DNA from 3 places in the Photobacterium sp. CCB-ST2H9 genome. Region 2 is predicted to be linked to each of the others. Evidence: predicted binding sites of a transcription regulator. Region 2 holds the regulator's gene; each other region holds the start of a gene.

Region 1 (3,284 bases), 1.3 Mb from region 2:
TCCAGCATCTGGATGATGAGATCACCATGGCGGTCGGCAAACTGCTCATGCCCTTTGGCCGTCAGGTGCCAGTGACGGGTCGGCCGGCCGACTTTGGCTTTGATATCTTCAAAGCCCACCAGGCCATCATCTTCCAGCCCTTGAAGGTGCTGGCGGACGCCCATGGTGGTCAGTTTCAGCTCTTCGGACAGTACTTTGGCGGTGACCGGTCCGTCCTGCTTCATGCGGTGGAGAATTTTATCTATGGTTTTCATGGTTGTATTGCTTGTGTTCATTCGGTCTATTATGTCGCCGACTCAGTATATAAAGCAACGGCTTTACTAAATAGCATAGTCCAGTTTGCGAGAGAATACCGTGAAAGTCTGATGATGATCAGGGTGTTATCTCCCGGCCTCCGGGGAACTCAGGCCGGGAAACAGGCAGGGTTTATAAGATGTGAGGCAAAATTGCCGGATCTTTGCGGTCGAGATAGTGAATCGATTTAATGCGACGGATGGTCCGGCATTTTCCCCGGATTAACAGGGTTTCCGTGGTGGCAATATTGCCTTTGCGGCTGATGCCATCGAGCAAATCGCCTTTAGTGATGCCTGTGCCGGCAAAGATGACGTTATCGCTTTTTGCCATCTGTTCCAGTGGCAGTACCTGATTGGGCTCGATGCCCATTTCACGGCAGCGATCCATTTCTAACTGACCCATACGATAGTTATCGTCACTGCCGCCTTTGACCAGAAAACGCGGCAGCAACCGGCCCTGCATGTCACCGCCCAGCGCACGGATGGCGGCCGCAGAGACCACGCCTTCCGGCGCACCACCGATGCAGTACATCACGTCGACTTCGCTGTCCGGCATACAGGTCAGAATCGAAGCGGCCACATCACCATCCGGCACGGCATACACCCGGATTCCCAGCCCCTGCATGCGGGTAATCACTTCGTCGTGACGGGGTTTGGCCAGCGTGATGACGACCAGTGTCTCCAGCGTTTTGCCCAGTGCGGCCGCGATATTGTTCAGGTTTTCTTCCAGCGGCAGGCTGAGATCGATATGCCCTTTGGCTGCCGGGCCGACCACCAGTTTTTCCATGTACATATCCGGCGCTTTGAGAAAAGCACCTTTCTCTCCCGCAGCGAGAACAGCCAGGGCATTGTTCTGACCCATCGCGGTCATTCGGGTGCCTTCAATCGGATCGACGGCGATATCTACGGCGTCACCGCCGGCACCGACCTTTTCACCAATATAAAGCATCGGCGCTTCGTCGATTTCGCCTTCGCCGATCACAATCTCACCGTCAATTTCAGTTTGATTGAGCAGGGTACGCATTACCGCTACCGCAGCGCCGTCTGCGGCGTTTTTATCGCCCCGGCCCAGCCATTGATAACCAGCCAGTGCGGCACCTTCGGTGACACGGGAAAAAGCCATCGCCAAATCGCGTTTCATGGGAACTCCAGAATCAGACAACTACAGATGATGAAAATCTGCGCAATTGTAACACAAACAGCAGGAAATCGTTTTCCTGTTGTGAACATCAGAGAATAAGCATTGAAAGAAACAAGCCTGCCGGAAGGGCAGGCTTGTTTGTCAGTCGAGCGATAGGACGTTGAGATTACTCTTCTTCGTCGATAGCCCAGCCTTTCGCACACTCAACAGCACGTTTCCAGCCGTTGTAGCGGCGGGTGCGCTTGCTGTCATCCGTGCATGGCGTGAAGCTGCGATCCAGTACGGCTTTGTCTTTCAGCTCATCAATGCTGTCCCAGAAGCCCACGGCCAGGCCCGCCAGATAACCAGCACCCAGTGCGGTAACTTCAGTGATCACCGGACGGTGCACTTCAGTGTTCAGCAGGTCGGACTGGAACTGCATCAGGAAGTTGTTGGCAACGGCACCGCCGTCGACTTTCAGGGCAGCCAGGTGGATACCGGAATCTGCCTGCATTGCATCCAGCACATCGCGGGTCTGGTAGGCGATACTTTCCAGCGTGGCACGGATCAGGTGGTTGCTGTTCACACCACGGGTCAGGCCGACAATCGCGCCGCGGGCATACGGATCCCAGTAAGGGGCACCCAGACCGGTGAAGGCCGGTACAACGTAAACGCCGTTGGCACTGCCGACTTTCTCGGCAAAGTATTCAGAATCTTTGGCATCGCCCAGCAGTTTCAGTTCGTCACGCAGCCATTGAATGGATGCACCTGCCATGAACACCGCACCTTCCAGCGCGTAGGCCGGTTCGCCTTTCGGGCCGCAGGCGAGGGTTGTCAGCAGGCCGTTTTGCGAGGTGACTTTTTCTTTGCCGGTATTCATCAGCAGGAAGCAGCCAGTGCCGTAGGTGTTTTTCGCCTGACCGGCTTCCACACACATCTGACCGAACAGTGCAGCCTGCTGGTCACCGGCAATCCCGGCGATTGGCACACGGGTGCCGCCTTTACCGCCGATGTTAGTCTGACCGTAGACTTCAGAAGAGGCTTTGACTTCCGGCATCATTGACAGCGGGATATCCATGGCTTTCAGCAGTTTTTCATCCCACTCCAGAGAGTTGATGTTAAACAGCATGGTCCGGGAAGCGTTGGTGTAGTCGGTGACGTGCACACGGCCCTGGGTCAGTTTCCAGATCAGCCAGGTATCGACAGTACCGAACAGCAGGTTACCGGCCTCAGCCTGTTCGCGGGCGCCTTCAACGTTGTCCAGAATCCACTTGATTTTGGTCCCGGAGAAATACGGGTCCACCACCAGACCGGTGTTCTCGCGGATATAGTCTTCCAGTCCTTGCTCTTTCAGCTGCTGGCAGATATCGGCGGTACGGCGGCATTGCCAGACAATGGCGTTGTAAACCGGCTTGCCGGTATTTTTGTCCCAGACAATGGTAGTTTCACGCTGGTTGGTGATCCCAATGCCGGCGAGCTGGTCGGTGCGGATGCCGACTTTCGCGAGCGCTTCGACCATCGTCGAGCTCTGGGTGGCCCAGATTTCCATTGGGTCGTGTTCAACCCAGCCGGCTTTCGGATAGATTTGGGTGAATTCGCGCTGCGCGGTGCAGACGATGTTGGCGTCGTGATCCATGATCACGGCGCGTGAGCTGGTGGTTCCCTGATCGAGTGCGACGATGTACTTTTGTTCTGTGGTCATCTGAGTGTCCTCTTATCTCTGATAATTATAGGTATATCGGGGAGTCGCGCCGCAATCAGGCTTGCGCGGTTTCTTTTTCTTCATCACTTTCACATTGGTTCGGCAGGGTACAGCGGTTACCCGGCAGATAAACGGCAATGGCTTTCGGGTACAGCCAGGCACCGAAGCA
Region 2 (3,284 bases):
AATCACAGACCAGTGTTTTCCACTGACTGCGCCTTCTAACGCCCAAAGCAAATCCAGACTCAATGACTCGTGATGAGATTCCTGCAGCGCCTGAAAAGCACCGATAGCACCAACTTCAAACAGCTGATCTACAGAGTTGATGCCTGCTTTCTTGAGCATACGCTCATTGGCAAGGCGAAGATTTGGCAGATCTTTAATGCGGTTAGGGCTAGCCTGCATTTTTTTCTCTTTGTCAGCCTGTGCTGCATTAAGAGAAACTTCAGCGTGCTCCAGAATGACTTCTGGGGTTTCCCACCAGTTTTCCGGAATGGCATAGTGTTTTGTGACGACAGGAAAACCGCGTTTTTGATAAACGTACGGTTTGAGGCCAGCTTGTTTAAAGGTTTCTTCATTTTTCGCGTTAGCGCGCAGATGCAGCTTGTCGCTAACAACCAGAGCAAACATCGTTTCACCTGCGAAAATGCCAAAACCGCCAAACATTGAGCGAGATTTAATCTGGCCAAATTTCTCAAATAAACGAATTGAATCTTTCAGTAGTGGTTTGTCCATGCTTCTTTTCTCGGTTAGAAATTTCAACAAAAGAAGTCACCAAACAACGGAGCGAGGATTCAATTGTGCATAAGATTATGAGTCTTTTGTCATAAGAATGACAAAAGTGTCCCATAAACTTCACTTCATCCATCGGCAACCCCGCTACCATGAGTAATAACTTTATCACTAAGTCATTGCTTTTAGGCCGGAAGCTTTGCGTCCCATCCTTTCAGATGGTTTGCCTTGTTCGTGACTGTTTAATCATATATCAATAAGACAAATTTGATATCGATCGCACAAAAAATTGTGATACTCTTCGCAATAAAAATCGTATAAATTTTACAGAAACTAACTGATTATCCCATCAATTCCTCTGTAGCGTAGTAATATTCCATATAAACATAGCCGATATGGGTGTTTATATCGGCTGTTTATCAATATATGTAGGTTAATATCGTTTTTTATGGATGTGTTATTTTTTTGACGGAACGGCGAACCACGAGCTCAGGATTGATCTCAAAAGTCTGAAATTCATGGTTTTTATCTTTCACGCGTTCCATCAGAATTTCCACCGCAGTCTTGCCTAAACGGCGTTTTGGCTGGTGGATTGTTGTCAGAGGCGGTGAAAAGTACGGGGCCAGATCAATATTGTCATAGCCAATAATTGAAATATCATTTGGTACATTGATCCCTGCTTGTTCAAATGTACTGATTAAGGCCATTGCCATAATGTCATTGAAGCAGAAAATAGCAGTTGGACGCTCTTTCATGGCAATAAAAGCATTGGCTGCATCTACGGCAGATTCACATTCGAAATCACCTTCAATGATCCAGTTTTCATTGACCGTCAGACCAGCTTCGCTCATGGCTTTATGGAAACCTTTCAGCCGCTCACGGCAGGTAGATTTATCTTTCTGGCCGGAAAGACAACCAATTTTAGTGTGTCCATTGTCAATAAAATGACGAGTGGCAAGATAACCGCCAAGTTCTGCATTATCCTGAATATTATCTGTTTTTGGGCGTGCAGGACCCCAGTCCATGATAACCATGGGCAGATCAGGCTGTCGCTCTAACTGTTCCAGCAGTTGATCATCCAGATCAGAACACATCACCAGCAGACCATCCACACGCTTTTCAGAAAGCATGCGCAGGTAATCCTTCTGTTTGGCCAGATTACCTTCGGTGTTGCATAAAATCAGCGTATAACCGGATTTATAGCAGTACTCTTCAACGCCATGCACCAACTCGGCAAAGAATGGGTTGGTCGATTTTGTCACCAGCATGCCGATGGTGCTGGTTGTATTACATTTCAGGCTGCGCGCGACGGCGCTTGGCGCGTAGTTCAATTCTTCAACTGCCGCCAACACTTTTTTCTGTGTTGCTTCCGCTACGAAGCGGGTTTTGTTGATCACGTGTGAGACTGTGGTAGTAGATACACCTGCCATACGTGCAACATCTTTAATGGTTGCCATAATTGTTCTTCTAGTCTTCAGGCCCTGATCAGGGTCTTTTCATATTTGCCAGACGCTAAAACGCCGCTTCTCTGCGAGGATAGCGGCGGGAAATGAGTGGCTCAGGCCGAGTGGTAACAATACCTTACACCGATATGAAGTCTGACTTTCTATTGCTATTTATTTCATCGGTTAATCGCTTGCGCTCACATTCTACAAGGACTCACGCACAGTGCAACGTTTCTCTTGAAATGTGAGGGGAATCTTGATGCAGCTCAAGAATACTGGCAACTTGAAAGTTGTTTCAGTCTTTACATTGTAAGTGCTGTGCAAGGGCAACGGCTCCGCGATGCCCTTGCAGGAGGTTCAGGCTGAAAGGACGATCGGAAAGTGCCCGCGGGGGTGAGATTCGATGATCACCGGGGAACCATAAACGGAGCTGATATTCTCGGTGGTCAGGGTATGCCAGGCATCACCGTCTGCTTGTATCTTCCCCTTATTCAGCAATACCAGTCTGTCTGCGTATTCAGCCGCAAGATTGAGGTCATGAATGACCAGGATGACGGCGGCTCCTTTACGGGCCATATCTTTTGCCAGTTTCAGGCAACTGTGCTGGTGGGCAAGATCTAAAGCTGAAGTCGGTTCGTCCAGCATCAGAATGCACTGGTCTTTAGCATTGCTGAGCTGAGCCAGTACACGGGCAAAATGAACACGTTGTTTCTCGCCGCCTGAGAGGGTGGGGTACTGACGCTGGCTCAGGTGACAGATCCCAACAGCCGTCATGCATTCCCGGGTAATTCGGAGACAATCTGTGCGCTTCAAACCAAGTGGCATACAGCCAAATTCAACGACCTCCTGCGCAGTAAAACCAAAAGACAGGCTGCTGTGCTGAGGAAGTACACCCAAGTGTTTGGCCAGCAGGGATGGCTGCCAGTCGCTGTGCTTTTGACCAAAATAGTATACATCACCTTTGGCACCAATTTCGCCGCAAAGCACTTTGAGTAAAGTACTTTTACCGGCACCATTCGGGCCGAGTAAAGCTGTTAACTCTCCGCTGCGGAAACTGATGTTCAGCTGATCCAGTAACGTTTTACCGCCAAGTTGTAGTGATAAACCCTCGGCTGAAAGCACCGGTGATTGCTGTTTTTCGTGCCGGGGGCGAAGGGGGCGAACGATATGATGAATCATTGTAAACGGCCTTTTTGTTTCAGTAGCAGAGCTATAAAGAACGGTGCTCCCAGTAAAGCGGTGATGATACCGACCGGCAGTTCGGCAGGTGCGGCAATAACACGGGCCAGCATG
Region 3 (3,284 bases), 1.4 Mb from region 2:
GCCGTTTTTCCTGCGCAGACTGATGTGCCGTCAGCCCGGTAAAAACCGCCGTGTTCGCAATCGGGTTCATGATGGCAAAAAAGCCCATAAAGACCGTCACCCCCAGAGTCACCAAATCAATCATGTTGCTGTCCTGAAAAAACATGGATGTGATTCAGTCTAGTCGGAGGAAAGATGATTTGGGGATAAACCGGAGTCAATAGAAGAAGATAGCGCAGAGACAGGCGGAGCCTCAGAACGAGGTCCGCCAGAATTGAAAATCAGAGGGAAATAAACAGACCCGCAAGCGCAGCACTCATCAGGTTGGCAAAGGTGGCAGCCACCACAGCCCGTACACCCAGTGTCGCGACATCCTTACGGCGTTCCGGCACCATGGCACCAATGGACCCCAGCTGAATCGCAATCGAGCCGATGTTGGCAAAACCACACAGCGCAAAAGTTACAATGATCTGACTGTGCGCCGACAGTGACTCTTTGATGCTGGCATAATCCAGAAACGCAACAAATTCATTCATGGCGATTTTCTGTCCCAGCAGACTGCCGACAGCCATCACTTCATCACCCGGTACACCGGCCACAAAAGCCAGCGGCGCAAACAGGTAGCCAAAAATACTTTGCAGGGTCAGCCCGTCGATATGAAACAGACCGCCCAGCCATTCCAGGCCAGTGTTGAGCATGGCAATCACGCTCACGAAGGCGATCAGCATGGTGCCGACGGCGACCGCAACTTTCATCCCGTTCATCGCACCGGAAGCGAGTGCATCAATCGCGTTACTTTGCCCGCTGTCGGACAGATCAATATTGCTCTGATCAACCGGCTGCTGGGTTTCCGGCACCATGATTTTCGCCATCAGCAGGCCACCCGGTGCCGCCATAAAGCTTGCTGCGATCAGGTATTTCAGGTCGACGCCCATCGCGGCATAACCACCCAGCACGCTGCCTGCAACTGAGGCCATGCCACCCACCATGACCGCAAAGAGTTCAGAGCGGGTCATAGATGCCAGAAACGGACGCACCACCAGCGGCGATTCGCCCTGAGACAAAAAGATATTACTGGTCGCGACCAGGGATTCCGCGCGGGTCGTCCCCAGCAGGCGTTCCAGCCCGCCACCAATCACTTTAATCACCAGACTCATAATGCCCAGGTAATACAACAGGGAGATCAGTGCGCTGATAAAAATGATTAAAGGTAAAACTTTGACAGCAAACACGAACCCGTTCTCGGCCAGCGGACCAAAAACAAAGCTGATCCCCTGATCAGCAAAACCGATCACCGATGCAACGCCGTTGCTCATTTTGCCCAGCAGATATTGTCCCCAGGGAACATAAAGCACCAGAGCGGCCAGCCCCAGCTGCAGGCCAAATGCGCCCAGAACGGTGCGCCAGCGAATAGCCTGACGATTGGTGGAGAGTGCATAAGCGCACAAAATGATAGCGACGATACCTGCCGCACTATAGAGGAACTGCATAAACCTACCTTGCAATGTCGAAGTCCGATGGCCGGTGACTTGGCGCACGCAAAGCTGCCGAAGGCGAGAATATCCGTCATGCGTTGCTGCCCTCAGTCACCAGGAAGCACATCAAAGCCCGGTCCGACATCCTTTGGCAGACAGATAGCTGTTGATAGCTGGCAACTGCATTGCCGAATCTGTATCAGATTCAACACGCAAGCCGGGGGCGCATCATAATGTGATGTAGCTCGTATTTCCAGCACTGATTCTCTGAATGGATGAAGAAAACGTTTGCTTCTCTGAAGTACAAATTTTCCAGTCCCTGAAATACAGAACCCCGGCCAGTGCCGGGGTCCGTAAAAAGTCGAAAATCAGCCTGCCGGTTACCTTTCCCGCCACCAGGCCGACGTCTCCGGGATCTGCTTCGCCGTCACCGGCTGGCCGAATACGGGTGTAGACAGCGCAATCCCCCGAATCCGGGCAGCTTCAGATACCCGCTCCAGCGGCTCATACCAGGCATGAAACGCCAGATCGAAGGTTCCGTTATGAACCGGCATCATGACTTTACCCTGCACATCCAGATGAGCCTGAGCCGACTCTTCCGGCGTCATATGCACGCTGGCCCAGTCTTTATCGTACGCACCGGTTTCTATCATGGTGAGATCAAACGGGCCGTATTTTTTTCCAATCGCCTGAAAACCATCGAAATAACCCGAGTCACCACTGAAATAAAGGCGGGTATCCGGCGTGTGGATCACCCAGGATCCCCAGAGCGTCTGATTGCCATCGGTGAGACTACGTCCGGAAAAATGCTGGGTCGGCGTGAACGCTATCAGCGTATCGCCACTCTGATGCTCCTGCCACCAGTCAAAGGTGCGGATCTTTTCTTCTGCCACCCCCCATTGCAACAGGGAACCATCAACACCCAGTGGTACCAGAAACTCCGTCGTTTTCGCGGCCAGCTGCTTCACCGCTGCTTTATCCAGATGGTCATAATGATTGTGTGAGATCAGTACCCGCTCGATAGGCGGCAATGCGTCTATGCTGATCGGGGCCGGATGAAATCGCTTGGGTCCCAGAAAACTGAACGGAGAAGCGCGCTCAGAAAAAACCGGATCCAGCAGCCAGTATTTTCCCTGCACTTTCAGCAGCACTGAAGAGTGCCCCAGTTTGACCACATGGACTTCATCATCACTCAGCGCATCAAGCTGTTCACGGCTCAGCGGCATGACTGGCAGTACACCGGACGGCGCAATATCGACGCGTTTTTCCGTCAGATAGCGCCCCAGAATCCCGAGCGTCTTTTTCAGACTAGGCTGCTGCTTTTGCCGGGCGTTATGAAAAACACCGTCGTAAAAATGCTCGGATGTTTCTGCCACTTCTGTCATCTCAGCGGATAAATTGTGATTCATCATCAGCACACCTGCTCCTAAAACTGCCACACCAGCGAGCGTCCATATCAGACCACGCATCTGCATACACCAAAGTAAACTATACGGTGTAGTTTATATCGAAACCTCTAAAAGTAAACTAGTCGGTGCAAGTTTTTTTGATCTTGGTTACAATGCCGGAAAGATGTGCGAGGGCTGACATGAAGTTATCAGAAAAGAAAAAGCTGGCGATTCTGAATGCCGCGGAAAAGCTGTTTCACCAGTATGGGGTGGAACAGACCAGCATGGATCAGGTTGCCGCTGAAGCTGGTGTTTCAAAACGCACCGTCTACAACCACTTCGAGACCAAGCAGGTACTGTTTCAGGCCATCATGACCCGGATGTTCGCTCAGTTAGATCAGGGGACAGAACAGCCTTTTGATACCGAGCGCGAGATTTCGGA

The links. The regulator PurR, encoded in region 2, represses purine synthesis genes. The targets are predictions, from matches to a motif close to TNANGNAAACGTTTNCNTNA.
Region 1: a site for PurR is predicted at 1,495-1,514, ahead of glpX (class II fructose-bisphosphatase). Genes of this name have one in related genera too.
Region 3: a site for PurR is predicted at 1,731-1,750, ahead of L4174_RS13750 (NupC/NupG family nucleoside CNT transporter). Genes of this name have one in related genera too.

Annotation. Positions count from the first base shown of each region.
Region 1 covers NZ_CP100425.1:251,820-255,103, forward strand. The annotation lists gene L4174_RS01085 (metalloregulator ArsR/SmtB family transcription factor) at 1-254, opposite strand, end outside; gene glpX (class II fructose-bisphosphatase) at 427-1,434, opposite strand; gene glpK (glycerol kinase GlpK) at 1,601-3,115, opposite strand; gene L4174_RS01100 (MIP/aquaporin family protein) at 3,171-3,284, opposite strand, start outside.
Region 2 covers NZ_CP100425.1:1,558,227-1,561,510, forward strand. The annotation lists gene L4174_RS07460 (TfoX/Sxy family DNA transformation protein) at 1-549, opposite strand, end outside; cyclic di-GMP riboswitch class I at 681-784, opposite strand; gene purR (HTH-type transcriptional repressor PurR) at 993-2,003, opposite strand; gene L4174_RS07470 (heme ABC transporter ATP-binding protein) at 2,349-3,170, opposite strand; gene L4174_RS07475 (iron ABC transporter permease) at 3,167-3,284, opposite strand, start outside.
Region 3 covers NZ_CP100425.1:2,996,433-2,999,716, forward strand. The annotation lists gene L4174_RS13745 (MarC family protein) at 1-124, opposite strand, end outside; gene L4174_RS13750 (NupC/NupG family nucleoside CNT transporter) at 261-1,469, opposite strand; gene L4174_RS13755 (MBL fold metallo-hydrolase) at 1,835-2,866, opposite strand; gene L4174_RS13760 (TetR/AcrR family transcriptional regulator) at 3,043-3,284, shown strand, end outside.